DNA from 2 places in the Peptoniphilus sp. SGI.035 genome. Region 1 is predicted to be linked to the other one. Evidence: a T-box and tRNA genes for the amino acid it is inferred to sense, from the RefSeq annotation. Region 1 holds a T-box; the other holds one or more tRNA genes.
What was found. A T-box is a leader RNA that pairs with one kind of tRNA and senses whether it is charged. The one in region 1 lies ahead of serS (serine--tRNA ligase), so its partner is inferred to be a tRNA-Ser.
Positions count from the first base shown of each region.

Region 2: it encodes a tRNA-Ser, which carries the amino acid that the T-box ahead of serS (serine--tRNA ligase) is inferred to sense. The anticodon was not compared.

Region 1 covers NZ_JBNPOJ010000009.1:33,240-49,279, reverse strand. Annotated here, with positions in the region: gene ACQRC6_RS05850 (CPBP family intramembrane glutamic endopeptidase) at 1-9, opposite strand, end outside; gene ACQRC6_RS05845 (calcium-translocating P-type ATPase, SERCA-type) at 241-2,940, opposite strand; gene serS (serine--tRNA ligase) at 3,146-4,432, opposite strand; T-box leader at 4,470-4,632, opposite strand; gene ACQRC6_RS05835 (hypothetical protein) at 4,906-5,028, opposite strand; gene ACQRC6_RS05830 (AAA family ATPase) at 5,139-6,050, shown strand; gene ACQRC6_RS05825 (hypothetical protein) at 6,040-7,755, shown strand; gene ACQRC6_RS05820 (hypothetical protein) at 7,771-7,932, opposite strand; gene ACQRC6_RS05815 (pyridoxal phosphate-dependent aminotransferase) at 7,952-9,133, opposite strand; gene ACQRC6_RS05810 (threonine ammonia-lyase) at 9,144-10,100, opposite strand; gene ACQRC6_RS05805 (M20 metallopeptidase family protein) at 10,252-11,430, opposite strand; gene ACQRC6_RS05800 (amidohydrolase) at 11,432-12,832, opposite strand; gene ACQRC6_RS05795 (sodium/glutamate symporter) at 12,867-14,237, opposite strand; gene ACQRC6_RS05790 (hypothetical protein) at 15,432-16,040, opposite strand, start outside.
Region 2 covers NZ_JBNPOJ010000003.1:12,826-28,865, forward strand. Annotated here, with positions in the region: gene ACQRC6_RS02245 (MFS transporter) at 1-1,063, opposite strand, end outside; gene ACQRC6_RS02250 (PSP1 domain-containing protein) at 1,195-2,088, opposite strand; gene ACQRC6_RS02255 (ATP-binding protein) at 2,085-3,023, opposite strand; gene ACQRC6_RS02260 (cyclic-di-AMP receptor) at 3,023-3,307, opposite strand; gene ACQRC6_RS02265 (cyclic-di-AMP receptor) at 3,316-3,642, opposite strand; gene tmk (dTMP kinase) at 3,639-4,247, opposite strand; gene ACQRC6_RS02275 (aminotransferase class I/II-fold pyridoxal phosphate-dependent enzyme) at 4,244-5,596, opposite strand; gene ACQRC6_RS02280 (biotin--[acetyl-CoA-carboxylase] ligase) at 5,649-6,635, opposite strand; tRNA gene ACQRC6_RS02285 (tRNA-Ser) at 6,692-6,781, shown strand; RNA gene ffs (signal recognition particle sRNA large type) at 6,785-7,049, shown strand; gene ACQRC6_RS02295 (hypothetical protein) at 7,057-7,800, opposite strand; gene ispE (4-(cytidine 5'-diphospho)-2-C-methyl-D-erythritol kinase) at 7,778-8,623, opposite strand; gene ACQRC6_RS02305 (Veg family protein) at 8,783-9,049, opposite strand; gene mnmA (tRNA 2-thiouridine(34) synthase MnmA) at 9,361-10,422, shown strand; gene ACQRC6_RS02315 (50S ribosomal protein L25) at 10,438-11,064, shown strand; gene ACQRC6_RS02320 (HAD family hydrolase) at 11,144-11,833, opposite strand; gene ACQRC6_RS02325 (aminotransferase class III-fold pyridoxal phosphate-dependent enzyme) at 11,971-12,513, opposite strand; gene ACQRC6_RS02330 (hypothetical protein) at 12,831-13,586, opposite strand; gene ACQRC6_RS02335 (ABC transporter ATP-binding protein) at 13,586-14,272, opposite strand; gene ACQRC6_RS02340 (GntR family transcriptional regulator) at 14,269-14,628, opposite strand; gene ACQRC6_RS02345 (antiporter) at 14,986-16,040, shown strand, end outside.

The sequences.
Region 1 (16,040 bases):
TTTTTTCATAAATTTCTCAAACTCCTTTTATCTAAAGTGTATATATTTTATATCTACACTTTAACCTCGTGTATTTATTTTGTCAAGATATTTAAAATTTTCAATAAAAAAGGCTAAAAATTTTTAAACATTATAAAAATTCTATTTACAGATTTTAAAATAAAAATGCCGACAAAATTTTAAGTTGACCTCTTAAATTTCAATGTCGGCTTTTCATTATATATTTTATTTAATAATAAATTATTTATTTTTCCTAAATCTTACTTTCTTTTGGATTTCTCCTGCTAAAAGTGGTATTACTGCTGAGCCAAGCACTACTGCAATTTCTCTTGGTCCTAAATCCATTAGTCCAAAGGCATCGTTTAACACTGGCACATAGATTACTACTAGCATCAATAAGAAAGAAAATGCTGTTGCCATTACTAATTTTTTATTTGTGAATACTCCAATTTCAAAAACAGTCTTGTCTATTGATCTTGCCGTATAGGATCTAAGAAGTTCACAAATTATTAGTGATGAAAATGCCATTGTCCTTGCGTGGTGAAGTCCTTCACCTAATCCATACCATTTTAAGCCAATAAAATATGCAAGAAGTGTTGCAACTGTTATTGCAATAGATTGAATTGCAACTGTTATTTTTATTTCTGTGTCTAGGATTGGTTCGTCAGGGTCGCGCGGTTTTTCCTTCATTATGTCAGCTTCTCCTCTTTCAACTCCAAGAGCTAAGGCTGGAAAAGAATCTGTTACAAGATTAAGCCAAAGAAGTTGAATTGGAATAAGCGGCACTGGCAAGTTCATCAATATAGAAATTAAAACTATTAACACTTCTCCCATGTTGCATGAAAGTAAATATGCCACAAATTTTTTTATATTAGAATAAATAATTCGTCCTTCTTCAACTGCATTTACAATAGTTGCAAAGTTGTCATCTGTCAAAATTACTTCCGCTGTGTTTTTAGCGACATCTGTCCCTGTAATTCCCATTGCAATGCCAATGTCTGCCTTTTTAATTGCTGGTGCGTCATTTACACCATCGCCTGTCATAGCTGCTATATGTCCATTTTGTTTCAAGGCGGTTACTATTTGAACTTTGTTTTCTGGAGAAACTCTCGTAAAGACAGATTTTTTCTTTACTATTTCTCGAAGTTCTGCTTCAGACATTTCATTTAATTCTCTACCCATTATTGCTTCATCATCTGATTTTACAATACCAAGGTCCTTTGCAATTGCAAGACCTGTTTCAAGATAATCGCCTGTGATCATAATTGGTCTTATACCTGCGCTTCTACATTCTTTTATTGCATCCTTAACTTCTGGTCTTGATGGGTCAATCATTCCAGTAAGTCCAACGAAGACCATATCCTTTTCAACAACTTCAGATGTAAGTTCACTTGGAAGAGTTTTGTGTTTTCTATAAGCATAACCTAAACATCTAAGAGCGGATCTTGCAAATTCTGAATTTTTATCTAAAACTTCTTTTTTAAGTTTATCGTCTAGTTCAACTTCTTCTCCGCCAATTAAAATTTTACTACATCTATCTAATACTACATCAGGTGCACCCTTTGTAAAAGATGTGATTTCGTCAAAAATTTTGTCATGAAAAGTTGTCATCATCTTTCTATCTGAATCAAAGGGAATTTCTTCCAGCCTATCAAATTTTTTATAAAGATTTTCTAATCCATTTCCTGCTTTTTCTGCAAAAGTAAGGAGCGCCCCTTCAGTTGGATCTCCTGTAATGGATGCTTCGCTGCCCTTCACCTTTAATTTTGCATCATTAGTAAGAGCTGCAATTGATGATAAAATTTTTAAGTTTTCATCATCTTCTATTGTAACTACCTCTTCTTTTTTAGTTACATCTCCTTCTGGTACATAGCCAGTTCCTGAAACATCATAAACATTTCCGTCGGTAAAAACTTTTACAACTGTCATTTCATTTTGCGTTAGAGTACCAGTTTTGTCGGAACAAATTACTGTAGTTGTTCCAAGAGTTTCAACTGCCAAAAGTTTTTTGACAATGGCATTTTTTTCTGCCATCTTGCCCATGCCAATTGAAAGTACAATTGTTACTATGGCAGGTAAGCCTTCAGGCACGGCTGCAACTGCAAGTGAAATTGCTGTCATAAACATATCTAGTGGATCATGTTTATATAAAAGTCCAACAGCCATTACAACTGCACAGATTACTATTACCAAAATGCCAAGAGTTTTTGAAAGTTTTGCAAGTTTTCTTTGCAAGGGTGTTTGTTCTTCTCCTACCGTTGCAATTGAAGTTGCAATCTTGCCAATCTCTGTATTGTGTCCAGTTTCAATAACTACTCCCATTCCTCTACCGTAAGTTACAATTGTTGAAGAATAAGCTAAGTTTTCTCTATCTCCAATTTCCATTTTTCCACTATATATTGCGTCATAGTGTTTCTCCACAGCAACAGATTCTCCAGTAAGTGATGATTCGTCGACTTTTAAATTTGATGATTCTATAAGCCTTAAATCTGCTGGAACAATATCTCCTGTTTCAAGGACAATAATATCTCCTGGAACTAATTTATTTGAATCAACTTCTTCATGTTCGCCATCTCTTATTACCTTTGCCTTTGGCGAAGACATCTTTTGTAGTGCTTCAATGGCTTCTTCTGCTTTTCCCTCTTGATAAATTGAAAGAAAGGCATTTACAATTACAATTGCAATGATAATTCCAGCATCAAGGGCTTCTCCTACAAAAACAGATACAATTGCTGCTGCAATTAAAATAATTATCATTGGGTCTAGGATTTGCTCCTTTAGCTTTTCTCCAAAGGATTTTTTCTTTTCTGCCTCAAGTGCATTTTCTCCATACTCTTGCAATCTGTTTTCAGCTTCTTCATGAGATAGTCCCTTCTCTTTTGTTGTCGAGAGATTTTTCAAGGTCTCATCTGGCGACTTATTATACCAATTTTTTTCCATAATTCCTCCTTATAATTTCATATAAAATAAAAAAAGAGACCGATTGTTACATCGGTCTCACATACTTAATACTAAGCTTTCCAGCCGGGCAATGCCGTAATGACGACTGAAAATTTAAAAGTTACTCCCCTAAGTGAATAAATTATATCAAATTATTTTGCCTAAAACAATCTAAGTTAATATTACCCAAAAATATTCTCTTAAATTATTTTTTTGGAACAATCTTTTCCTTTCCGCCCATATACATTTGAAGTGGTTTTGGAATTTTTACACTGCCATCTTCTTGTAGAAGATTTTCTAAGAAGGCAATTAACATTCTTGGCGGTGCAACAACTGTGTTGTTCAAAGTATGTGCAAGATATGTTCCATTTTTACCACGAAGTTTAATATTAAGTCTTCTTGCTTGTGCATCTCCAAGATTTGAACAAGATCCAACTTCAAAGTATTTATTTTGTCTTGGAGAGAAGGCTTCAACGTCAAGAGATTTTACCTTTAAATCTGCCAAGTCGCCAGAACAACATTCAAGAGTTCTTACAGGAATTTCTAATGAGCGGAAGAAGTCCACTGTATTTTGCCATAATTTTACAAACCAATCCTTTGAATCTTCGGGCTTGCAAATTACAACCATCTCTTGCTTTTCAAATTGGTGAATTCTATAAACTCCTCTTTCTTCTATTCCATGAGCTCCAACTTCTTTTCTAAAACATGGAGAATAAGAAGTTAATGCAAGTGGCATATCTTCTTCTGGAGTAATTGTATTAATAAATTTACCAATCATTGAGTGTTCTGATGTACCAATTAGATAAAGGTCTTCTCCTTCAATCTTATACATCATATTTTCCATTTCAGCAAAACTCATTACACCAGTAACAACATCTGAACGAATCATAAATGGTGGAATGTGATATTCAAATCCACGATCAATCATAAAATCTCTTGCATAGGATAAAATTGCAGAGTGAAGTCTTGCAATATCGCCCTTTAAATAATAAAATCCTGCTCCTGATGTATTTCTAGCTGACTCTAAATCAATTCCATCAAAGGTTTCCATGATATCAACATGATAGGGTACTTCGTAATCCGGTATAACTGGTTCACCAAATCTTTCGATTTCCACATTTTCACTGTCGTCTTTTCCTATTGGCACTGAATCATCAATCATTTGTGGAATAATTTGCATCCTTTTTTTAAGTTCTTCGCCAAGATCTCTTTCGACTGCTTCTAATTCTGTGATTTCCTCATTTATTTCAGCAACTCTTTTTTTAGCTTCTTCGGCTTTATCCTTTTCACCCTTTTGTATAAAGCTTCCTATTTCTTTTGAAGTTTGATTTTTTTCTGCACGAAGATTATCTCCCTTAGTTTTTGCTTCTCTAAGTTCTTCGTCGATTTTTATAACTTCATCAACTAGTGGAAGTTTCTCATCTTGGAATTTCTTTTTGATGTTTTCCTTAACTGCTTCTGGGTTTTCTCTTACAAATTTAATGTCTAACATAAATCCTCCCTTAAAATAAAAAAAGCCCCTCAATCCCTAAAGGGACGAGAGACCCGCGTTGCCACCCTAATTAACCAAATGGTTCACTTAAAAATTCATAGACTATGAGGTGGATTCATTTTAAATGTTTACAGATTTGCACCAACCACCTGCTCTCTAAAAAACTTTTTAAAATTACTATTCTCAATTATCGCCTTTTTTAGTTTTTAATATTATACCACAAGAAAAAATAAGTTCAAGTCTTTAGCGTGTAAAGTAAAGTCAACTAATTAAATAATACTATGTTAAAAGATTATAAATCAAAATATTTCTTTGTTAATAAAAATAATCGTTGATATTTTGAACCTAGTTATAAATCCTAACATTTACAATATCTTACAACCTTGTAAAATTAAATATTTAAAACAACTAATTATCATAAAAAGTTATAGTAAGATTAAAACATTTCCATTGTCATATATGTAATTTTTAGTTCATCTATTGTTTTTTATATATTTTATTAAGGCAATTATTGCCAATATTATAAGAGCAAAAATTGCAACAAAAAATCCAAAACCTATTATTAAACTTATTATAGATTTAGACACACAAGCCATAATAATCCTCCTTTATTGCATTATATCATAGAATAATCTTTCAATTTCTTACAAATTATTATTTAAGATAAAATTTTTTCTTTTTGTTATAATATGCTAGAGGTGATGAAATGAGAAAGTTTTTACTTTCACAAGGCGTTTCAGAAGATCTACTCAATGGAGTAGATGAATTTATAGAAAAACATGAATTAAATGAAGAATATAGATATAGAATTCCAAAAATTAAATATAAATACTATGGCAAAAAAACTTGGGAGAAGGCAATCGCAGCAATTTTATCTGGCGATAACATCCTTTTATCTGGACCAAAGGCAACGGGCAAAAATGTTTTAGCAGAAAATCTTGCCTATCTTTTTAAGAGACCTCTTTGGACGATTTCTCTAAACATTGCATCAGACCCTTCAAGTCTTATTGGTTCTGATACTTTTAAAAATAATGAAGTTATCCTAAAAAAAGGACCAGTCTACGAAGCTGCAGAACAAGGTGGCTTTGCAGTATTTGACGAAATAAATATGGCAAAAAACGAAGCACTCTCTGTTGTGCATTCAACTCTTGATTACAGAAGAGTTATCGATGTTTCTGGTTATGGCAGACTAAATTTAAATGATGCAACGAGATTTATAGCAACAATGAATTACGGTTACATTGGCACTCGTGATTTAAACGAAGCCTTGGTATCAAGATTTTTGGTAATTGATATGCCAACAATATCAGAAAGCGATTTGGAAAAATTGTTTAAAGAAAATACAAATTTAAATAAAAATGCAATAAAAATTTTCACAAAATTATTTTTGGACTTGCAAGAGAAATCTCTTAACTCAGAAATTTCTTCAAAGGCAATTGATCTTCGCGGACTCCTTTCTAGCATTGAACTTATGAATAAAGGATTAGACATTAGAGATTCCCTTGAACTTGGAATTGTAGATAAAACCTTTGACTCCTACGAGAGAGAAATTGTTACAGATGTAATAGACACTCTCTTTGTAAAAAATATTGAAAGAGCTGATTTATTTGAAGGATGAAAATAGACTAAAAAATATATTTTGGACTGTTTCAGATCTTTATAACTTCGATATTTTTAAATTCTCGCTAAAACCAGAGGACTCCTACGAAGCTGCAATCCTTGGCTATGCGTCGAAATATTTTTATTTTTATACAATTGATGACTTTTTCAAAAGATATATAAATAATTTAAACAATAAAAAAGATTTATGGGAAATTTCAAAACTAATTATTGAAAATATTTTTTCACATGAAATGATTTTAGAAAGACCTGGCACTTTGGATTTCAAAAAATCTCACGATGAAGAAATTTTAAAATACTTGAATAGACAAAAAATAATTTTAACAACAGAGTTAAAAATTGGATACATTAGAAAAGAAAGAGGAAAATTCCCAAAGATTCAAAAAGTTTTAGAAGAAATGTTAGATGAAATTTATGCTTTTAAAAGCTTAGACACATTTAAGTACCTAGAATTTTTAAAATATTTATTCAAAAAGTATTTTCACATTAACAAAAATCTTCCCAATGACATTGACGAAAGTTATGAGAAATTTAAAAAGGAAGCAAAGTCCAACTCTTCTTCAGATAACAATCGCCCTTACAAAAGAAAAAAATTTGTGGACAACACTTTTCTCGAAAGGTACAATATTGAATCTGCTGAGTTTACTTTCTTTAACGACGATTATAGAGATATAAATGTAAAAGAAGACAATTTTAAAAATAATTTTGGCGACCAAAATATTTACGACGCACTAGAAAAACACTATGGTATAGAAAAAATCAAAAGGCATACTGCCGATAAAATTGCGTCAAAAATCGCAACAGACATTCATAATGATATTAAAATTTATTTTCCCAGTGGCGAATTTAAAAATAAAAATTCCTACTTTGCCAAAGAAGAAAATAATAATTACCTAGAAAATTTAAAATTTTACGAAGACAACAAAATCCAAAATCAACGTGCAATTCGTGAACTTTCAAGCATAATAAAAAATTCTCTGCTAAAAGAATCTGAAGATGAAATTGCAAAATCAAATGAGGGAAAAATTATTGCCTCTGAAATTTGGAAATCAAAGGAACTTAGCGATTATAAAATTTTTAATAAAATAAATCACAAGGATTCCAACGAAATTTTTGTTGACATTCTGCTAGACTCCTCTGCATCCCAAAACAAAAGAAAAGAAATTGTAGCAACAGAAAGCTACATTATTGCAGAGGCTCTAACAAGCTTAAATATAAAAACTAGGATTTTTTCTTACAATAATTTTTACAATTATCTCGTTATAAAAAAATATAGAGATTACAATGACCCTCAAATTAAAAACATGAACATCTTTAAATATTCACCAAGTGGATCTAATAGAGATGGCCTTGCAATAAAATTTATGCGATATTTAATTTCAAAAAATTACGATGCAAGGCGATTTTTAATAATTTTAACTGACGGACTTCCCTTTGATGAAATCGACATAGGAATTGTAGGCACATCAAAAATTCCCGGTGAAAATTATAAAGATGACGAAGCAGTCATGGACACATCAAAGGAAGTGCTATTGACAAGGTTAATGGGTATAAACACCTTTGGCGTGTTTACTGGCGAAGAATCGGAAAGCTTAAATATCAAAAAAATCTATGGCAATGACTACGCCTATATTACCGATATCGCAAGATTTCACAAAGTTGTCGGCATATTTTTAAAAACTTACGCAAATAAAATAGAGTAGGCTTCATAATGGAACCTACTCCTTTTTTATTCCCTTTGCTACATTAAATCCTGCCATGACTAAAATTATTGAATAAATCAATTTTAATAATAAGCTTTCCTTCGGAATCCTAGAAAGTAAAATTGACATTAATCCAAAGATAATTACATTTAAAATAATAGCAAAAATTCTCTTCACTTTTTTATTTAAAACCTTTCTATTTATTCATAAAATGCTTACAAGCTTTTTCTATTCTGTTTAGGCCTTCAACAATGTCTTCGTAGCTACTTGCATAGGAAAATCTTATAAAGCCTTCTCCTGCAGTTCCAAATACATCGCCTGGAACTACTGCAACACATAATTCATCAAGTAAATAATTGCAAAATTCTTCTGCACTAACTCCAACTCCCTTTATGTTAATAAAGGCATAAAAAGCTCCATCAGGATTATTTAGGCTAAGTCCATCTATGGAATTAACTTTTTCAACAATGTAATCGCGTCTTCTCTTGTATTCATTCAACATTTCTTGTGAGCCTTCTCGTCCTTCTTTTAGAGCAGCAATGCCTGCGTGTTGCACAAAGGATGTTGCACAAGAAGTATTGTGTTGATGAATAATATTTAAAACTCTAATATATTCTTCTGGCGCTGCAATATACGCAAGTCGAAAACCAGTCATAGAATAAGTTTTTGAAAAACCATTAATAGTAATAGTTCTTTCTTTCATTCCATCAAAGGATGCAATAGAATAGTGTTTCTTAGTTCCGTAGACAATTTGTTCATAAATTTCATCAGAAATTACTAAAATATCTTTCTTTTTTGCAAAATCGGCAAGATTTTCTAAAGTTTCCTTTGAAAGCATAGATCCAATTGGGTTTGATGGCGTGATAATTACAATTGCCTTAGTTTTTTCTGTAACAAGTTTTTCTAATTCATCAAAATTAATTTGAAAATCATTTTCTTCTGACAAACTATATCTAACTGGCACTGCTTTCATAATATGAGCAGCATTCACATAATTTGGCCAACATGGATTTGGAATTAGGATTTCATCGCCTTCTTCTAAAATTAATGAATAAGTATCAAAAATCGCTTCAGATGCACCTGCTGTTATTAGAATTTCCTTTGCAGAATAATCTAAGTTATTATCCTCTCTTAATTTTTCAGCAACAGCTTCTCTTAATGGCATAATTCCATAATTTGAAGTATAAAAAACATCTCCATTCTCAATACTTTTTATAGTTGCATCCTTTATGACCTTTGGCGTATCAAAATCAGGTCTTCCAACTTCAAAATGGTAGATTTTTTTCCCTTCTCTTTCCATTTCAAGAGTTTTTTCGTTAATTTTTCTAATTCCAGATGGCTCTACATTATTAAATTTACTACAAATAAAATCCCTCATAACTTCCTCCTTATGAATTAATTATTTTTTCAATTATGCTACCATCCACATTGCCACCTGTGATAATTAAAACTAATTTATCTCTCTCGTCATATTTTATTTTTCCTTCTAAAATAGCTCCAAGTCCAATAGCAGAAGATGGCTCAACAATTAATTTTTCTTTATTATACAACAAATCCAAAGCTTTTTTAATACTTTTATCTTCACAAGTTACAACATCATCAACCAAATCTCTTACAATAGGAAAAACACTTTCTCCAGGTTTAACTGATAACAAGCCATCGGCAAGAGTCTCACCTCTATTAACTTCAGTTGGCTTTCCTTCCTTTAAAGAATTTGTATATCTCGCTACATTTTCTGGTTCAACACCAATTACCTTTGCCCATCTAGTTACTCCCTTAGTATACATAGCTATTCCGGAAATAAGTCCGCCGCCGCCAATAGGCACAATCATCTTCAAGTGATCCATTTTATTTAAAATTTCAACAGCAATGGTACCTTGACCTTCAGCAACATCTAAATCATCAAAGGGATGAATAAAAGTCATTCCTTCCTTTTCAGAAATTTCCTTTGCAACAACAAATCTTTTTTCCACAGTTGAAATAACAATTTCAGCTCCAAGATCTCTTATCATCTGCCTCTTTATATCAGTAGAAGTATCTGGAAGAACAATCTTCGCAGGAATCCCTAGCATCTTTGCACAAGTCGCTATTGCCTTGCCATGATTGCCACTAGAAGCAGTAACAACTCCTCTTTGTAATTCTTCATGCGAAAGTTTTCTAATTTTATTTAGCGCCCCTCTTATTTTAAAAGAATTTGTTCTTTGCATATTTTCTAACTTTGCATAAACACTTGTGCCTAAAATTTCCGAAATATAATCAAGCCTTACAAGAGGTGTGTCGTACACATAATCTCTTATTCGCTCTCTTGCCTTAATAGTTTGTTTATATCCATTTCTGTAGTCCATTTTTTTCTCCTTTATAAAACACCTTAAATTCAATCCTCTTTATTAAATTATAATATTCTATAGTAAATTTGTAAAATATAAGTGATTTAATAAATTACATTAACAAAAAAGGCCTCCTTAGAGACCTAAAGCTTTTTGAAAAAATAAAATATTAATTCTCATTCAAGAAGTTTAATGCAATTACACACATAAGAGCAGCGCCCCTATATAATATATCTTCATTTAGATAGAATTTTTTGCTATGAAGAGGATAATTCTTTTCTCCTTCTTTTCCAATTCCTACCCAATAGAATGCTCCTTTAATTTTTTGAAGATAAAAAGCAAAATCTTCGGCTGTCATTGCCGGCTTATCAATTTCTAAAAGCGAATCTTCTCCAAATAAATCGACTACACTTTTCTTTACTAATTTCGCGGAATTTTTTTCGTTCATAACAGCTGGATATCCAAATCCATAATTGTATTCACAATGTCCATGATTAACTTCAGCGATTGCTCTAGCAAGATTCCCCATATCTTTAAAGATTCTCATTCTATCTTCTTCTGAAAAAGTTCTACAAGTACCATCTATCAAAGCTTCTTCAGCCATTACATTGTATCTAGTTCCAGCAATAAATTTTCCAACGGTTAAAACAGCAGAATTCATTGGATCTGTATTTCTTGAAATTAAAGTTTGCATAGCATTTACAAATTGAGAACCCATTACTATGGCATCAACACCTTCGTGAGGTTTTGCTGCGTGAGATGATGCTCCAATAAATTTTATTGTAAAGTGATCAGAATTTGCCATCATGGCTCCTTCTTTTATTGCAATTTTTCCAAAAGGTAGATCTGGCCAAACGTGAGAGCCAAAAATAGCATCAACATCATTTAATAATCCTGATTCCAAAATTTTAGGTGCTCCTCCAATTGGTGATAACTCTTCTGCTGGTTGAAATACAAGTTTTATTTTTCCCTTTATTTTATCTTTATTGTCATTTAATAATTTTGAAGCTCCTAGAAGAAAAGTCATATGTGAGTCGTGGCCACAAGAATGCATTACATTTTTATTTTTTGACTTAAAACTTATATCCGTTTCTTCTTCCATTTCAAGTGCATCCATATCTGCCCTTAGCGCAACAACTTTTCCAGGCTCAGAACCTGTAATTTCTGCAATAATACCATGTCCACCCACTTCACTAGTGTAAGGAATTTTAAATTCATCAAGATATTTCATGATTATCTTTGAAGTTTCTAATTCATTTTGTGACGTTTCTGCGTTCATGTGAAGTTCTCTTCGAATATCTACTAATAGTTTTTGATTTTCTTCTGACTTTTTTAAAATATCTTTCATGTTAAGCCATCCTTGGTTTTAATCCATCGGGTATTGGTGAAATAAATTTTTCTCCACGAACTTTTATAAGCTCTTCTTTTGCTTTTTTAACAAGTTCAGGATTTTCAATAAAACTAATAGCGGCTCTTGCCATTACATCAGCAGCCTTTAGCATACCTTTCATTGCTATGGAAGATTTTCCTTGAGCTACTTCTTGCCATGAATGACCAGCTGTCCCAATAGCAAAACAAGCTGTAATTATCTGTGCAGTTGGTATTACATTGGAACAATCGCCAACATCTGAAGAACCCATTACTATTTCATTAGAATGCTTGTAATCTAAAATTTTGTCATATAATATATTTTCCTTTAGATAATTTAATTCAGCATTTTTGTCTTCAGCAAAGCCAATTGTATTTTCACTTTCAATATTCTCTTGAGGATAAGTTTCTCTAAATTTTCTTGCATAATTTATTTCTTCTTCTGTAAATTCAACTGGTCCTTCTTCTAAAAAAGCTTTATAAAGCTCTTCTTCAATTATAGAATTTGGAATTACATTGGAACAAGCTTTGTCAAAAATTATTTCTGGTTCAGTTTCAGTCATAAGACCTGCACCTTCAACTATTTTTTTAAATCTTTCGTAAAGTCTATTTACATATTCAGTATTTTTTGACCTAATTAGGTATAATCCTTCTGCATAGGGCTGAACTACATTTGGAGAAGCTGAACCTGGATCAATTATTGAGTAGTGAATTCTTTCAAAATCTTGCATATGTTCTCTTAAAAATTGAACTCCAATATTTACAAGTTCAAGTCCGTCAAGAGCAGATCTTCCAAGATGAGGTGATGCTGCAGCATGAGCTCCCTTCCCTCTAAATCTTACATAGACTTGTTTGTTAGCTTGTAGCGAACCAGTAAATATTGCATTTCCAGTAAAAGGATGCCACGTGATTGCGATATCAGCAACATCAAAACAGCCAGCCTTTGCCATAAATGCCTTTCCACTTCCACCTTCTTCAGCTGGACAACCAAAGTAAATTACTTTAGCTTTTAGATTATTTTTTTCTATATAATCTTTAATCTTTAAGGAAGCACCAATAGATGCAGTTCCCAAAAGATGATGACCACATCCATGACCACATTCTCCCTTTACTTTTTCTTTTCTCTCAGCCAAGTCTTCAACTTGAGAAAGACCAGATAGTGCGTCAAACTCACCCAAAATTCCAATATTTATTCCGCCTTCATCGCCAAACTCTGCGCTAAATGCAGTTGGCAAATCAGCTAGATTTTCTTTTATCTTAAATCCATATTTTTTTAAAATTTCTTTTTGAGCTTCAACAGATTTATATTCTTTCCACTTAATTTCCGCAAATTCCCAAATGTTTTTAGCAAGTTTAATAAGTTCGTCATTATATTTATCCATATCATTCTCCTTAAAGTTTTACTAGTTCAATTCATCAATCCTTTAAAAGTAATTTAGATGAAATCATTGTTGCTATTATTCCAACAACTGTTAAAACAGAAGTTAATATAAATGCAGTTCCTGGTCCTTTAGTTAATATTATGTTTAATACTAATGGCATTAAAGCAAATGTAACCGCTGAAATAATTGAGAAGGAAATTGAATAATTTCCAAGTGCAGTACTTTCGGAATCAGGGTCACAAATCTTTAATAATAATAGTCCTGTCAAAAATACACCAGTGCTCATTCCAAGAGTTGCTATCATATGTTCAAACCAATCAACTTTTAAATATCTCTTACATAAGATCATAAGGATACCTACAGTACCAATATATCCTAAGATTACCATTACCATTATTGGAACAAAATATGTGAAAACCGTCTTAAGAGGAAGTGAAGCTACAGCCCCAATAACTGCAAATTCAGTAAGTGAACCTGTTATTTTTCCCTTAACATTAGAATCAATTAAAAAATCTAAATTTAATTTTTTGATAATTGCCCAAATAACAAACATAACTAAAATTCCATATGCCCAAACTGAAATAGATTTTAGACCTGGAATATTATATTTTTTAGATAATGCTAAAATTCCATAAGCAATTAGACAACCTAAGAAAATCACTGCAGCGTGAAAAGTTACTGTATCCATAGATGCAGATTTTGTCGTTTCTCTACCAATAGAACCTTGTTTTGTTACATCTCTTTCATAACCTATTTTTACATCCTTTGGAATATCTCCTGGCTCCCTTAATATTGCAGTTTCTCCTTTTCTAGCTGCCCAGTTAATTAAAACCATACCTATTAAAATACCGCCAACAAGACCAAAAGTTGCCATTGTAACTCCTACTCCTTGAGCAGTTTCCCAATAAGGAATATTAAGTTCATTAAGCATATTTCCAAGAATGCCTGCAGTTCCGTGACCACCAGTATAACCTATACATAATTCCCAACCAAATGTGTCGTATAAATCTTGACCCATTGATCTAAATAATTCATTTGTACCAAATCCGATTGCATTTTGAAGATAATAAGTAGCAAACATTATAAAGAATAATGGTATTGCCGGCTTAAATTTTTTCACTGCATTCTTTCCACCAAGATCTAAACCAAGTGGTGTCGCCGTAACAACTGGCACAATTAAAATACCAGGAATAAGTGACCAAATTTTAATCCAATCTTCTGGTATTGGAAGTATTCCAAAACCAATAGGTCCAAGTAATAAAAGTATGAAACCACCAATTACACTTGCTGGTATAAATGTTTCTTGAAATGCTTTAACCTTTGCTCTCAGAAAAAATCCTATTAATAAAAATAGTGATAGAAAGCATACACTTTGAAATAATGTTGTAAACATAGCGCCTGTCATAATAAATCTTCCTCCTTTGAAATTTTTTCATAATTTTAACTGCTGCAACAAAAGTTCTTGAACTGTTCATCTCTAGACAAAATGTATAATCCTATGTATTATTAGTAATTGTCATTATTCTTTCACCAATTACACTCCTTGCTGGTAATACAATATCTGTGGCAAAACAAACTAATTTGTCATATGTTTTACAAAATGCCATAAAAGTTCTTGAAATCTTTGCATTTTCTTTCTTAATAGTTTGTTAAAAATGAATTTACAAAATCTAAATAGTTTTGCAATAATACAATATTTATAAGTATTTCTAATATAATTTGATATCTGACTAATTAATATTAAATTTTCATATTTGTAAATATAACCCACTACTGATAGTTTATAGAATTGCAAAAGATAAAAAATCTTTAACTATATGATATTTAGCTTTTAAAGCTAATTTAAAACAAAAAACAGTTATAAGTATACATTTACTAATTGTCAACAAAAAGTTTTCATTCTTCTTGCTTTTAGTATACCTGTATGTACTCTTTTTAATAAAAATCTGTTAAAAACCATTTCCATAATAATATTTATGTCAGACATTAATGCTCAAATAATTCTTAATGTTAAATTTATAAAAAGTTATCAAATTTAATAAATCAAGATATTTATAATTAAAGTCAACTGTCTTAAACTTATAATGAAATTAACTTTCTACTTAAAATATAAATCATGATCTTTGTACTCAAATTATTTGTACAATATTATAATAAAACCAATTATAACAAAACTAATAAACTATATAAAAATAACATAGTATTTCATTACTAAATTAATCTTATTTTGGGAAATATTTAGCTCCTTTGTTTTTTTGTTTTGAAAAGATAGACATACCAAAAAAATAATAACGAAATACTTATCAATAGATAAAATGCTTTAATTTGAAATTCATAATAAATCTATAAAATCATCTCCTTATTAATATTTATTATCTCAATAAATTTTTCCCAAAATTTTTACTAGATAATATGCTAATATTATATAGGAATTTCACTAAAATTAAAACAATATTTTACCAAAATAAATTATTAATCCATTTTAAATAATAGTTTTGCTCTTTTATCGAAATTACACTAAAGTAAAAATCTCGACTTGCGTCGAGATTGATTTATACCAAATATTTGCTTTTTAATAAGTATATTATCTTTTTAAATTTTATTTGCTTTTTAGTCTATCTATTTCCTTGTTTAAACTGTCAATTTTATTGGACATTTTTGTTATTTGTTCTTTTAAGTCCTTTACATCTTCTTTGCTTGATGGTTCTACAAAATTCATATAATCCATATTTATTTTAAATAATTCTTCTCGAAGTGTTTTTGTCTCTTCTTCTGCTTTTCTGTAAATTTCTTTAAATTTGTCTACATCAAATAATTTTTTGTATTGTTCCTTTGTTTTTTCTTCAAAGAAGTCATAAACTTCTTGCGGATCTTTCTTTTGTGCTAGTTCTTCCAAATCACTTTTATATTTTTCAAAAGTAAATTCAGAAATTTTTGCGATTTCAACATAAATATCTTTGTAATAGCTAAGGTAAACTTCAAAATACTTCATAGATTTTTCTATGAAAGCTTTTTGAAATTTCAAAACTTCTGAAGTGCTTGCAAAATAATTATTGTCGCCAAATAACTTTTCATATTCTTCCAAATTTTTTAACATTTGATTGGAAAATTTTTCCATATTTTTGAAATAATCAATTTTACCAAAAAATCCTTCAGTCATAAAAGGCATATTTCCAAATTTTGGAATCATAAAGTTAAAGTTGCCAAA
Region 2 (16,040 bases), on a different contig from region 1:
CTGATGGTTCGTATTGGTCGTAAGTTGGAGAAACTGTGATTATACCCTTGATGTTAAAGTTATATTTGTGAGAAATATTTCCATCGTCGGGATGAAAATTTAGTTGGTTAAAGTTGTAGGCGATTGCTGCCGCTTCTCCGCCACGAGAATGTCCAAGTAGTGCGATGTTTTGTGGGTCAAATCTATTGTATAGCAGGCTATCTTTTGTTTTATTTCTCCATAAAATATTTTTTATGTTTTCAAGTAAGAGGACTGCTCTTGCGTCATTTTCGTTGGAAAGTCCAAACTTAAAAAATCCATTTAACATATTTTGGTCCACAGATACTACTGCAATGCCCCTCTCTGCGAGGTAATGTCCCAGATAATCGTAGCCTAAATAATTTTTAGTTGTAAATCTGTGATTGCCATGGACTACAAATAAAAGTGGCGCTCTCGCCAAATTTTTTGGTGCGTAAATTCTGCCCTTAACTTCTGTTTCTTTTAAAGTTTTTCCAAATAACTTATCTCTAACTTTTTTTGTGTTGCCGCTATAATTTACGTAATCACGCAAATTTACGGGGTTTCCCTCGTAATCTATTACTTCAACTTTATATTTTGCTGGTTTTGATGCAATTTTATTTTTTTCGCCATTTAATTCATAGACTTCTCTGCTGTCAAATCCTGGGAAAAACATAAAATAAAGTGATGCAAGGATTATAATCATGCTTGGCATTAAAAATAATAGTGCTTTTTTCTTTTTATTTTTTGTAAAACTAATTAGGGACTTTGAAAAAGCAAGGATCACTAAAAAAGCTACTGCAATAAATATTATTTCAAAGTGTTCTAGGTCCACATAGTATAGACATTGGTCGTAAAAATATTTTATCCCCCAAATTAATATTGCATATAAAGCAAGATTTTTCGTCCTAATTCTTTTTAATAGGATAAATATAATTTTAAGTAAAAATTCCGCTAAATTGTAAAAAACAAAAAATAAAGAAGCAAATATTATAAAGGCTAGTGCCTTTGGTATGTTAAAGTCTTCTATGTAGTAATAGAAAAACATAGCTGAAAATAAAGACATTATAGCAATGACTATAAGTCTAAACCCTCTTGCTCTTCCAAAATGTTTTTTGAAAAAATTATTTATTTTGTTTGATATCTTTATTAAAAAATTATTTATTTTCATAATAATAGGATAAGCATCGCTTATCCTTAATCCCTCTCTAATTCTACAAGTTCACTTTCGTCGTATTCTTCTACATTAAGTGATACTGATTCATTTATAAAAGTTTTGTTAAACTCGCGAGTTCGTTTTATTTCATCGAGTTCTAAATAGGTTGTTTCTTTTTCGTCTTCAAATTCATACATAACTTTCACAAGTTCTTGTATTGTGTAAGTGGAAACTACTGTCGCCTTGCCTCTACTTGTCTTTACAATTTCGCCTGCTCTTGGCATTTTCTTGTTAATACATTCGTAACCTTCTTGTTCGTATTTTAGGCAACACATAAGCCTGCCGCAAATTCCAGAAATTTTGGTAGGGTTCAAACTTAAATTTTGGTCCTTTGCCATTTTTATTGAAACTGGCGAAAATTCGCTTAAAAATGTGGAGCAACAAGTTGGTCTGCCACAACATCCAAGTCCACCGACGAATTTTGCTTGGTCACGAACTCCAATTTGTCTAAGTTCAATTCTAGTTTTAAAAATTGAGGCGAGATCTCTTACTAATTCTCTAAAGTCCACTCTGCCCTCTGATGTGAAGTAAAACAATAATTTTGAGCGGTCAAAGGTGTATTCGCAGGAAATTAATTTCATATCGAGTCCATGTTCTGCTACCTTTTGTTCACATATTATAATTGCTTCTTTTGCTTTATTTCTATTTTCCACATTGATATTTTTATCTTCTTGATTTGCAACTCGTATTACTGGTTTAAGTTCGCCCTTAATGCTTTCTTCTTCTACTTTTTTTAAAAGTTTTACTGCGCCAAATTCGAGTCCACGCACAGTTTCTACTATTACATAATCGCCAATTTTTAAATCTATATCAATGGGATCAAAATAATAGATTTTGCCAGTTCTTTTAAATCTAATTCCAGCTATTTCTATCATCTAATTCCCCCTAATTCAATTAAAAGTGTTTCTACATTTAAGTCAAAATTTATATTCTTCTCTTGACGCTCAAGTGCCTTTATAATTGCGTCATAGGATTTTATTACTTGCGATACACTGACGTCTTCTAATTTTAATAAATCTATTTTGTCTATGTTTGCAATTTTTTCTTCTCTGCCATTTTTTATATATATTAAGTCCATATACCATGTGAGCATAAAGTTCAAAATATTTTCAAAATCTTCTTTATTGTCCTTGAAAAAATTTATCTCGTCAAAAATAAATTCTGTCTTCCTTATAATTTTGTCAATTAATTTTATTACATCTTCTCTCTTTGACAGAAGTTCAGGATCTTCGTAATATCTAAGGGCAAGGCTCACACTCCCATTGGAAAGTCGTGAAAAAAGTTTTGCATTTTTTTCTGTAATATTTTTTTTAATTAAAAAGTCTTCTATTCTATCTCTTGTAACATCAGCAAATTTTAAAATCCTACACCTTGATATGATTGTGGGAAGAATTTTTTTTATGGTGCTTGATATTAATATTAAAATCAAATAATCCTCAGGTTCTTCCAAGGTTTTTAAAAGTGTATTTTGTCCTTCTACTGTAACTTTGTCAAAATCGTCTATGATTACAATTTTGTGGCTACTGTTATAGGGTTTTGAGAAAGAATTTTCGATTATTTCTTCAATTTCTTCTTTTTTTATTATGCTTTTGCCCTTTACTATAAAAAGGTCGGAGTCTTCATATTCTTTTATTCCGCTAAAAAATCTAAGGGCTTCGCTATTGTCCTTTAATATTGCTCTTGCAAAATTTTTCGCATGAGAAAACTTTCCTATTCCCTTTGAGCCGCAAAAAAGATATGCGTGGCTATAAGATTTGTTTTGTAAATCTCTTTCTAAGCTATTTATTATTTCTGAGTTTTCTAAAAACATTAAATTCTCTTTGAATCTTCCAAGTCAACTACAAATATTGTGGCTCCAGAAACTTTGAAGTCCCCTTCTTTAATGTGAATGTCTTCGGGTTCAGTTAGCTCTTTAAAAATTGCGTAAATCCTATCGAGTTCACTTTCTTCACAACCTAACAAAAGTGTGGTATTGCCCGATTTGAAGAAACCGCCTGTTGAACTTAGTCTTGTAACATATATGTCTTCGTCTAAAAATTTATCTATTAGTGCATCTGTGTATTTCTCTTGCACTATTGCTATAATCATTTTCATAATATCACCTAAAACTTTTTAAAATCAAATACATCGACTACAAAAATTGTCGCTCCACCAACTTTTACGCTTATTGGCACTGGAATCATAGCTTGACCTGGAATATTAATTGGTTGGATAGTTCTTTTTACTTCTCTTGTCTTTGAATTTTCTTCTAAAATTTTCATAAACTTATCCTTGTCTTCGTCGTCAATCCCTGAAATAATTGTAACATTCCCAGATTTTAAAAATCCGCCAGTGGAACTTACTTTTGTAACTTTAAAATTATTCTTGTTAAGAGTTTTTATTAAATTTTCGCTATCTTCATCTTGAACTATTGCGATTACAAGTTTCACACAACCATCCTCTCTTTTAGAACTTTCATGCAGTCGCAAAAAACTTCTTCTATACTTTTATTTACATCTATAAAATAATAATTGTCCTCTTTTTCTAAATTGTTGTAGTAGTCGCGAACTTTTTTATGAAATTCGTCGGGTTCTCTCTCTAATCTGTCATAGCAGGATTTGTCTTTTCTGTGAAGAGTTACTCCCCTACTTCTAAATATAAATACAATGTCGGGTTTTATCCTTCCCGTTGCAAAATTATTTATGCTTAAAATGTCTTCTAGTTTTTGTCCCCTTGCGTATCCTTGATAGGCTAGGGATGAAAGGACATATCTTTCGCAGAGAACTGTAATTCCGCTTTTTAAGGCGGGAATTATTTTTTCGTAAGTGTGTTGGGCTCGTGATGCAGAATATAAAAGTGCCTCTGTCCTCATGTCCATTTCACTTAAATCTTTGTCTAAAATAATTTCTCTTATTTTTTCAGAAATTCTAGTGCCGCCTGGTTCTCTAGTCTTTATTGTTTTTACTTTGTTCTTTAAAAGTTCTTCATAAATTAAATTGCAAATTGTTGATTTTCCAGACCCGTCTGGCCCTTCAAATGTAATAAATGTGCTCATTTAACTACCTCAATTTTATCTTCGTGAAGTCCTATTATTTCAATTCCTTCGTTTAAATATCTGTCTATACTTTCTATAATTTTAGGGTCAATGACCTCGCCAAAACTCACTAATGGTACTCCTGGTGGATAGGCTGCTATTATCTCTTTAGAAATTCTGCCCTTTGCCTCTTTATATGAAAGGTATTCGCCTCTCGCTAAAAATGCTTCCCTTGGCATCATTTTTCTCTTTGGAATTTCAAATTTTAGTGGCAAAATCTCTTTAAAGTCATTGTTATCGTAACTTAAAATTGCATCTCTTAATTTTTCTATTTCACCTTTAGAATTTATTGGAGAAATTAGGGCAAGGGCGTAGTATAAATCGCCCATTTCAAGTCTAATGTTTTTGTTTTTTAAAAAGTCTTTTAGGATTTCTTCGCCGCTCATATTTCCAATTCTAAATAAAAATTTCATTGGGTCTAATGCTATTATAGAGTCGTGGCTTAGATCTAAATTATAATTTATTTCTCTTTTTAGATTTTTAATATCTTCTATTCTATTTTTTAGTTCAATTCTTCCAACTTCGTCCATGTATTTTAATCCTGCTTCAATGGAAAGCATAAATAAATAGGATGGCGAAGTGCTGTTATAAATATTTATAAATTTTAAAAGTTCATCGTGAGAAAATCTATCTGTCCCTCTGTGAATTAGTGCAGTCTGTGTAAGCGAAGGTATCATCTTGTGCGTTGAATTTACAACTAAGTCAGCGCCTGCATCTATTGCAGAATATTTTTTTAAGTCTGAAAAGTATAAATGTGCTCCATGGGCTTCGTCTACAATCACTGCGATATTATTGTCGTGCAAAATTTTTATTATTTCTTTTAATTTTAAAATTCCGCCAAAATAATTTGGACTTACAAGGACGCAAGCTTTGATATTATTTTTTTTGATTTTATCCCTTAGTTCTTCTTGGTCTATTCCAAAATACATGGCACGCTTTTCGTCGTAAATTGTATTTAAGTAAATTGGGTCTAAATCATTTAAAATAAGGGCGTTGTAAATGGACTTATGTGCATTTCTCTGTATTAAAATTTTATCTCCAGGAGATGTAGCCATAGAAATTGCAATGTGAAGTGCTCCAGTAGAACCATTTGTCGTCATAAAGGATTCTTTTGAGCCAAATAATTTTTTTATCTCTAAGTGCAAGTCCCTTATTGCTCCCTTTGGATTTAGGAGATTATCTGTGTATAATATCTCTGTCAAATCACTTTTTATGTTCAAGTCAAAAAAGTCCTTGCCCTTGTGGCCTGGCATGCCAAAAGAGATTGCATCTTTAATTTTGTCGATTTCATTTTTTAAAGGGCTTTTCATCTTTTCTCCTCAACTTTCCTTAATTATACTATAATTTTTAATCATTTAAAAGTTAGCCCTTTTTATAAAAATCTCCTTTAATGGAAACTTCGCCACTTGAAAGGGTAATTTTTTCTTCTCCAGTGTCTACTATTAAATTTCCCTTTTCGTTTATGTCGATTCCCCTTGCGGAATATTTTTTGCCATTTAATTCAAAGGATAGTTCTTTTCCAATTACTAGTGAATGTTTTTTGTAATAATCTATGACTTCTTCGTCTTTCTTTTTATAATTATTTTCATAAAAGGCGTTTAAGATGCTAGATAAAATTTCATTTCTTATGGCATCAGTTTCGATGTAGCCTGCAATGTCCTTTAAATCTTTGAAACTATTGTCCTTTGGTTTGTTTACATTTATTCCTATTCCAACAATTACTGATTTGACGCTTCTTGATTCAAAATCTGCATCGAGTTCTGATAAAATGCCACAAATCTTTTTTCCCTTCAAAAATAAATCATTGACCCATTTTATTTGAGGTTCTTTGTCCGTAGATTCTTTTATCCCTTGAAGAGCGGAAACTGCTGCTTTAACTGTAATTAAATCAAAGAAGGAAAAATCAAAAAATTCCTTTGGATGTAAAATTATGCTAAAGTAAATTCCACTTCCCTTTGGCGATTCAAAAGTTTTGCCCGTCCTTCCACGACCTCCCTTTTGCATATCTGATACAATTACAGTAAAATCCTTGACATCGCTGGAATATAATCTTCGCTTTGCTTCGGTGTTAGTTGAATCAATTTCGTCAAATACAATTATGTCTATGTCCTTTAATTCTTCACGAAGTCCCTTTCTTATTCCTTCTTCAGATAATTTGTCATCTGTTTCTAAAAGTTTGTAGCCAAGTTTCGTTTGGGATTCAATTTGAAATCCACTTTTCTTTAAATTATTTATTGCCTTCCAAATTGCTGTCCTTGAAATATTTAATTTTTCTGCCAATTCTTGACCAGAAATATAATTTGCTCTGTTTTTTTCTAATTCTCTTAATACAATATCCTTAGTTTTCAATATATCACCTTCTTGACATTTTTATAAATCTACTGTAAAATAACTTTCTAGGTTATGGAGAGATGTCCGAGTGGCTGAAGGAGCCCGCCTGGAAAGCGAGTATACATGAAAATGTATCGGGGGTTCGAATCCCCCTCTCTCCGCCATCGCCATGCTAAGCGGGAAATTAGCGATGTCCTGTACCTGCAATTCGCTACAGCAGGGCCGAATTCCCTATCTAGGATTTTAATTTTATCGCCTGCCCCATATAAGTGGTGTTGATGATTGGGTCCTGCGCAACAGAAACTTATGAACCGTGTCAGATCTTGATCGAAGCAGCACTAAGTAAGATCTTTTGTGTGCCGCAAGGGTCGCCTAATTTGAGCTAACTGTATGGGTAACGGATGAGGTTAACTTTCGACATAGGGTGCATGGCTACATATTAGTCCCATTTATTTGGGACTTTTTTTATTTTCCTTTTTAGTTTTGATACATTTAAGATTTCTCCATCCTTTAAAACATTTTTTTCTCTCAAATATTTTTCACTTCTTGAATAAAATTCTCTCTTTGAATTTGTTACATAAAAATAATCTCTTATGTAATTTTCCTTTTTATATTCATAATCCTCTAAAATAGCATCTGTATTTGAAAAAACTTCTATTCCATTAAAATATTTTTTGAAAAAATCCTTCTTCAGATGAAGTCCACTTGACGCCAAAAAAATTAAATCGTAGTCAGTAAAATCAAAATCTTGAAAATATTCTCCACAAATTTTTTTTACAATTTCATCTGCTATCCCATCATTTGAGGCATTTATAAGGAGGGGTACATTTAGGTACTTTACATAAGACTTCGTGAAATTATCTAAAGTTTTTTCTTCTGAAGTAAGTTTTGATGAAAGGCATAAGATTTTTCTGTCGATAAATTTATTTTTTAGAGATTTTTCTCCAAATTCTGCATTTTTAAAATCTTTAAAATAATTTATGGCGTCAAAATCCATGACATAAACCTTTTTGTCCTTTTTAAAAAATTTTTTTATATATTCAATTCTCTCATTTACAGCGTCCCTTTTGTAAAGCCCATAGTATTCAAACTTGTCGTCAATATAATAATTTAAAAAGTCGCGATGTTCTTGGTATAGACCTACAATGCCAGGTCCTGTGTCAAAAACTGCCAAAGCCTTCACCTACTCTCACTTTATATGTATATCTGTAAATTTTACTAAAATAAAAATATGCCTCTTCTAAAGATTTTTTGTCTTCAAATATTCCAAAGATGGTAGCACCGCTTCCACTCATTAGTGCCGCAGAGTTAAATTCAATTAATTTATTTTTAATCTCCAATAAATCTCTGTGCATATTAAAAACTACATCTTCCATTTTATTTCTTAGAAGAAAATTTAGTTTATCAATGTCTAATTTATAAATTGCATCTAAAATTTTGTGAAAATCAATTCGCTCATCATCTATCTTTATTTTGTTGTAGGCGTCCTTTGTTGAAATGCCATAACCTGGATTTATGATTAATATATTTTCAAGATATATTGGTCTTATATCTTCTAAAATATCACCAATGCCGCTGGCAATTTTTGTTCCACCAGTCATCATATATGTAAAATCTGCTCCAAGACTTTTTGACATCTCTATTAGCTCATCTTTAGAAAAATTTAAGTCATATAATTCGTTTAAGGCGTAAAAAGTAGCTGCACCATTGGATGTGCCGCCAGCAAGCCCTGCTGCGATTGGAATTTTTTTATTTATCTCAATTTTAAAGGGGATGTCATATCCAACTTTACTTTTTAAGGTTTCGTAAGCTTTGTAAATTAAATTGTCTTTTATATCAAAGTTAAAATCAGTTAATATTTCTACTTTATTGCTTTTTGAAAAACTCATCTCATCGTAAAGATCTGTCATTACCATTAGAGTTTTTATGTCGTGGTATCCATTTTCCCTTTTGCCAATTATGTCTAGTGATAAATTTAACTTTGCATAGGCATTCTTTTTAATCATAATACACCTCAAATTAATTATAATTCATAATTTATTTTTTTGCATCAATGTATATTAAGGCTTTTTGCTTTATTTAGATTTTATTATAAAATTTAATCTTCCTTTAAAATTTTCCCATAAATTTAGGCAAAAAAATAAGCTGCCTAAGCAGCTAATATTTTATGAAATCATCTTTGCGTCTTTATAACTTACATCTTCGTCTAAAACTGTAACTTTTACAGTTGATGTAAGTACGTCAGAATATGTGTAACTTGCAGTTACAAGTTCTTCTCCGTTAAAAACTTCAAGTACAAAAAGACTTGGATAAATTGCCTTTAAAACACCCTTGCGAGTAACAATTTTTTTTCTGCCCTTATTGGCACTTACAATAACTTTCTTTCCAATATGATTTTCAAGTTCTTTCTTGATTAATTGCATTTGATTCATTTGACACTCATTCCTTCCAAAGACTTTTAATACTAGATTATTATACTATAAAAATTTAATTCTGTCAAATAAATCTATAATTCTACTCCATATAGTTTTTTTTGTCAATAAAATTTTACCCTAATTTTCAAATATTTTTCACAAAGTTTTATCTTTGCCCTAATATTTTTTATCCAAATATTATTCCACAAAAAATTTTTTATTTTTTACTCAAAAAGCCTTAAGAACTTGTATTTTGTTAAATAAGTCTAGATTTTTCAAGTCAACTATTGTATAATTATGTATTGTTATTAAGTGGATTGGAGGTATTGATGCAAAAAAACAAAAAAGTCATTCTCGGAATGAGTGGCGGCGTGGATTCGTCTGTGTCTGCAATTCTCTTAAAAGAAGCTGGCTATGATGTTACAGCTGTTTTTATGAGAAACTGGGCTGAAGATGACGGAATGTGTACGGCAAGAGAAGATTACATTGATGTAGTTTCTGTCTGTTCACAACTTGACATAAAATACTTTACTGTCAATTTTGAAAAAGAATATAGAGATAGAGTTTTTTCTTACTTCCTTAGCGAATACAAAAAGGGCAGAACTCCCAATCCAGATGTAATGTGCAATACTGAGATTAAGTTCAAGGCATTCCTCGACTATGCAATGGATTTTGATGCTGATTATATTGCAATGGGTCATTATGCTAGGACAAAAAATGTCAATGGTAAAACTTATCTTTTAAAGGGAGTCGATCCTAATAAGGATCAGTCTTATTTTTTGTCAAGGGTTAGGTCTGATGCACTTGCAAAGACTCTCTTCCCCGTTGGCGATTTAACCAAGGATGAGGTAAGGCACATTGCTAAAAAATATAATCTCTCTACTGCTTCAAAAAAGGATTCTACTGGAATTTGTTTTATTGGCGAAAGAGATTTTAATGAATTTTTAGACCAATTTCTTTTTACTAAGCCTGGCAAAATTGTGGACGAAAAGGGCAATGTAATTGGAGAACATTCTGGTCTTATGCACTACACAATTGGTCAAAGACGTGGAATTGGCATAGGTGGCGTTGGAAGTGGTGAACCCTTCTTCGTTGCCGACAAAGATTTGAAAAATAATCTTTTAATTGTCGCACAGGGAATTAATAATCCAGCTCTCTATAAGGATGAATTTGAAATTGAAGATATTTTTTGGATTACAGAAATTCCTTCTCTTCCCATTGATTTATCTGTTAAAATAAGATATAGGGCAAGCGATGAAGATGCGACTCTTGAAAATAATAATGGTAAATATGTTGTTAAACTGAAAAAATCACTTAAGGGTGTTACACCTGGTCAAGTATGTGTTTTTTATCAAGGCGATGTATGTCTTGGTTCAGGTATTATAAAATAAATTTTGGAGGTATATATGAAATTAGTTTTAAACAAAAGAGATGCAAAGGGCAAAAACAAAGTTGATAAACTTAGAGCTAAGGGTGAAATTCCTGGAGTTCTTTATTCAAAGGGAGAGGAAGCAAAATTAGTATCTGGTCTTGAAAAAGATTTACTTAAAGCTTATTCTGAAGAAGGATATTCAAATATTTTTGAAATCGAAGTTGACGGAGAAACTACTTCTGTTCTTTTCAAAGAAGTTCAAATGCACCACATTAAAAATGCAATGGTTCACTTTGACCTATTTGAAGTTGATATGAACACTGAACTTACTGTTGAAGTTCCTGTTGTTCTTGAAGGTAGAGATGAAGTTAAAGTTCAACCATCTTCATTAATCCAAGTATTAAACGAAGTACAAGTAACTTGTCTTCCAAAATACCTTCCTTCTGAAGCTGTTGTAAATGTTGTTGAAATGCAAATTGGCGATGTTAAAACTGTTGCTGACCTTGACATATATGGCGATGAAAATATTAAAATCGACATCGACGCTGAAGAAACTGTTGCAACTCTTGTTGAACCAACAGAAGAAAAAGAACCTGAAGAAGGAGAAGAAGTTTCTGTAGAAGTTCCTACTGTTGCTGAAACTGAAGAAAAAGCTGAATAATAATTTGTATTTTAAAAGGGCTCTTGAAGCCCTTATTTTTTTATCAATTTTTAATTTTAATTTTGATTTTTATTTTACTCTATAAAAATTTTAAAACTCCTCTTGGGTCCTCTGAAATATTAGCAGTATATTTTTCTAACATCTCTCTGGAACCAGTGCCACATAGTACGCCTAATTTTATGGTGTCCCTTCCAAAAATCATATCCACCTTTGAATCTCCAACAACAATTATTTCATCGTCTTTAAGAGAATACTTCTCCTTAAAAATTTCTAGGCTTTCTGTACTTGGTTTCTTTTTATATAAATCTGCTGCAGCATAAAAATCAATAAATTTATCAAGTTCCAAATACTCCATAGAAAATTTCGCCTGCCTATAATTATCAGAAGTGAAAAGTCCAATAAGAATCCCCCTGCCTTTTAAGTCAGCAAATAAACTTTTTAGGTCGCAGGTTTCTTTTATTTCCTCTTTATTCTTTTTTAAAAATTCCAGTAGAAAATTATCAATGTCTTTGTAGATTTCCTCTTCACTTTCCTCCATGTATTCCGAAAAAATAATCGCCAAATCCTTTATAGTTTCGGATGAAAGAATAGAGTTTTCTTCTACTTCATTATTTTCCACTATGCCAATCTTTTTAAAAAGTTTTTTCTTTGAATCTTCGCTTAAATTTTTTCCCTTTAAAAATTCTAAAATTGAATCCACCCAAATTTCAGAAAATTTAAGTAGCGTCCCATCTTTATCAAATAAAATTGCCTTAATCATAATAATCATTAAATTCCTTTCAGTTTTATCCCTTTATATTATATTTAATTCTATATGAATTTTTTTATTGTGAAAAGCCTTTATGGCAATTTTATTTTAGTTCATCATGCTTTTAGCCTTTTTATGAGTTTATATTTTAAAAAATTTTATTTATTTTCAAACCATTCTTTCATAGTCCTCATAACTTTTCTAAGTTCTTCTTCATTAATTACATAGGGAACCATGGAGTAAATATACTTTATAAAGGGTCTCGCAAAAACTCCTCTTTCATAGGCAAATTCTTGGAAACCTTCAATGTCCTTTCCGTCTTTAACTTCAATACATACACAGCCACCCATTACTCTTACATCTTCTATTTTTTTATGAGTAAAGCCTTCCATTTCTTCTCTTTCAATTTCTTCTATTCTCTTAATCTTGTCCATAAATTTTTCTTCTTCAAAAATTTCTATTGCACGAAGTGAAACAGCACAGGCAAGAGGATTTCCCATAAAAGTAGGACCGTGCATAAGAGCGTGAGTTGGATCATCGTCATAAAAAGCATGGAAAACTTTTTTGTTTGCAACTGTTGCGGCATGGCCAATATATCCGCCAGTTAAGGCCTTGCCTAAAACTATTATATCTGGCAATACTAAATCTGCTACAAATCTGTTTCCAGTTCTTCCAAAACCAGTTGCAACTTCGTCAAATATTAAAAGTACAAGGTAACATCCCCTTTTTCTTGTTAGCTTTTTTTAATATGTTAACATTGCTTTTTTTGCATTTCTTATTTAAAATTTTAGAAATAGATATATTTAATTTTTTATAAATCGAGTAGGACTAATTTAATATCCATCTCACAACATAATAAATACACTTCTTCTTTCTTAGATGTCGCCTTGTAAAACTTGCAAATCGCTATGGATTCGTCGGCAAATGCACCTTAGGGATTTGCACCCCAGCATTGAAATATACTCATCGTACTAAAAAAAGCTCACGAGAAAATCCCATGAACTTTAAAAAATTATTATTAACTTACTGAAATTCTTTTTTTGTGAAAATAATACACTCCAAAGAGAAATAATATAGTTTCTACTGCTAATAGTGCTAAAAATCCTATGCCCTTAAAATTAACAAATACATCTCCATTGTTCATAAATAATTCCATTTTTGTGAAGAAATCAAAGGTATCTAACAATTTAGTTGCAAATCCTTCTAATATTCCTAGAATTATAAATACTATAACTGGACCGCCAAATCCAAATCTTCTTAGTTTCTTGCAACCTCCAAGACTTATTGAAAATACTATTCTCGCAATGCAATTAAATAGGAATATTATTGCTATGCCTGCTGCTATTAATAAATTTTTTGTTCCAATTTCATTTATTACACTTGATATTTCACTCCACGAAATTGTCGATACTTCTGTACCAGCTAATGTTAAGAATACAAAAATTGCTCCAAGATACAAGGTATAAATTGCAAACATCACAAAGTAATATATAAATCTCGAAAATGTCTTTGCTGAAGGACTAATAGGTATTGATTCATAAAATAATGCACTGTCTCCAAAAAACATATTGTAGTCGCCAACTATTACTGTTACTGCTGCTGCAAAATATCCAAAGGACAAGGCCGTAATGCCAATAATAAGTGAACGCACTGCTAAATTGTAATTAACACTACTAAATAGTAATCCAAACACTATAAGTGCAAGGGGTAAAACTGGTATGAACCAGTAGTTTTTAAAATGATTTTTTATTTGATGTCCTAATAATTTTCCCATTAAAATACCTCCGTAAAGTAATCTTCTATGCTCATATTTTTTTCACTTCTTATCTCGTCAACTTTTTTATTTATCATAATTTTGCCTTCGGATAAAAATAGCACTCTATCAAGAAGTGGCTCAATTTGATTTATTAAATGAGTTGACACAATTATTAAACTGTCTTCTTTAAAATTATTTAGTATAGTTTGGATTATCATCTTTCTAGCTGATGGATCGACGCCAGAAATTGGCTCGTCCAAGAGAAATATTTCTGCATCTCTTGAAAGGCTAAGGGCAATTTGCATTTTCTCTCTCATTCCCTTGCTCATTTCCTTTACCTTTGACTTATTTGGCAACTTAAATTCTTCGTAAATTTTATAAAACTTATCTTCGTCAAAATCTTTGAAGAACAATTTGTAAGTATTTACAACCTCTTTTACTGAAAGTTTATCGCTTAATGCAAATTTGTCCGGTTGGTAAGACAAGATGTCTGCAGTTTTATAGGATATTTCTTCTCCGTCTATTAATATACTTCCCTTATAAGTTTTTTCTAGTCCTGCAAGTATTCTAAGTAATGTAGATTTTCCAGTACCATTTGGACCAACTAGTCCAACTATTTGCCCCTTATCTAACTCCAAGTTCAAGTCGTCAAGGACTTTGCTTTTGTAGTTCATAGTTAAATTTTTTATTTCTAATTTGCTCATGACTCCCTCCAATATTCATCTAAAAGTGTAAGTGATTTTTCCTTTGTCAAGTTGAGTTCTTCGGCAACTTCAATTAAGTCGTCGCAGGATCTATAAAAAGCTCCCCTTGCAATTTCTTCTATCAAACTCTCGTCGTCAGTTATAAATCTTCCCGTAGTCCTATTTGATTTTGCTAGTCCTTCTCTTTCTAGGTCTTGAAGTGCTCTTTGCACTGTATTGGGATTTACGCCATAAGTTTTTGCTAAATTCCTTACAGTGTCCATCTTTTCTCCACTTTTCCACTGACCACTTGAAATTTTTAATTTAAAGTCTTCGAGAAGTTGTAGATAAATAGGTCTATTGTTATCAAATTCCATAAAACCCTCCTTATATGTAGAGTTATTGATTTTACTTTAGTCTTGACTACATTAAAATTCTTATTTTTAATCTTATAATTTTTAGTTTACTTAAATCAAAGATAAATCTTAAACTGCATAATATTAAAATAATTTTTGTACCGTTGTATCAACCCCTTAATACAATAGTTATTATATACGCCTTTTTATAAAAATGCAATAGATATTTAAAAAAAATTTACTTTTAAACATTTTTTATTATATATTCTTAATTTTCATTTAATATTAACAATCTTATAGTATAATAAATTGTTATTCTTTACTTATATAATACCTTTATGATAATATATAATTAACTTTTATATAGGAGGTACAGTTATGGAATTATTTACAATTTTTTTAATCATGTCGTTGGGTTATCTAATTGGCCGAATTAATTTTTTTGGAATTAAATTTGGAGCCTCAGCGATTTTGATTGTCGCATTATTCTTTGGACATTTTGGATTTGAAGTACCTGCTTTTTTATCTAAAATTGGTCTTGTTTTATTTTTAACGCCTATTGGTCTTATGGCTGGTCCCGATTTTGTAGAAAATATTAAGAAAAATGGAGTGTCTTTTCTTTTAATATCATTTATAGCTGCAGTAGTAGGAGGACTTACTGTTATAGCTGCTGTTAAGATATTTAAACTCCCTATTTCTCTTTCCCTTGGATTAGCAACAGGAGCTCTTACTTCAACTTCTATGTTGGGGACAGTAAATGAATTGACAGATTCTATTTTACCAGGCGTTGGTTATGGTATTGCTTATGTTTTTGGTGTTGTTGGCGTTGTACTTTTCGTTCAAATTGTTCCTAAAATTTTAGGTGCAGATAGAGAAGTTGAAAATGCAAAACTTGAAATTCATAGTTCTAAATCTTCCAATAGGAAAATCGTCGATGTTTCTAAACTCATCACAATTGAAAAAAGTGGACTTTTCTCAATTGCAATTGCAGCATTTCTTGGTATTTTAATTGGAATGATTAAAATTAAAGCTGGCTCTGCTAAAATTTCTCTTGGAAGTGGCGGAGGTTCTTTAATAGGTGGTCTTATTTTAGGACATATTGGAAATATTGGCAGAATAAATCTTCGTGCTGATAAGGGTATCTTATCTGCTATTCGTGATTTAGGACTTGCCTTTTTCCTTCTACCTTCCGGTTTAAAAGCTGGATCTGGATTTGTTGAAGTTGTAAGTCAGTATGGCATAAAATTATTCTTTGTGGGAGTTCTTATGACTCTTATTACTACAATCGTGTCCTTTTTACTTTCATACAAAGTATTTAAACTTCCTTTGTTTGGAGCATTGGGAGCAACTACTGGAGCTATGACAAGTGCTCCATCTCTAGGGGCTCTTTTAACAGTTACAGAAGATGACAGAGTATCTTCTTTCTATGCTGC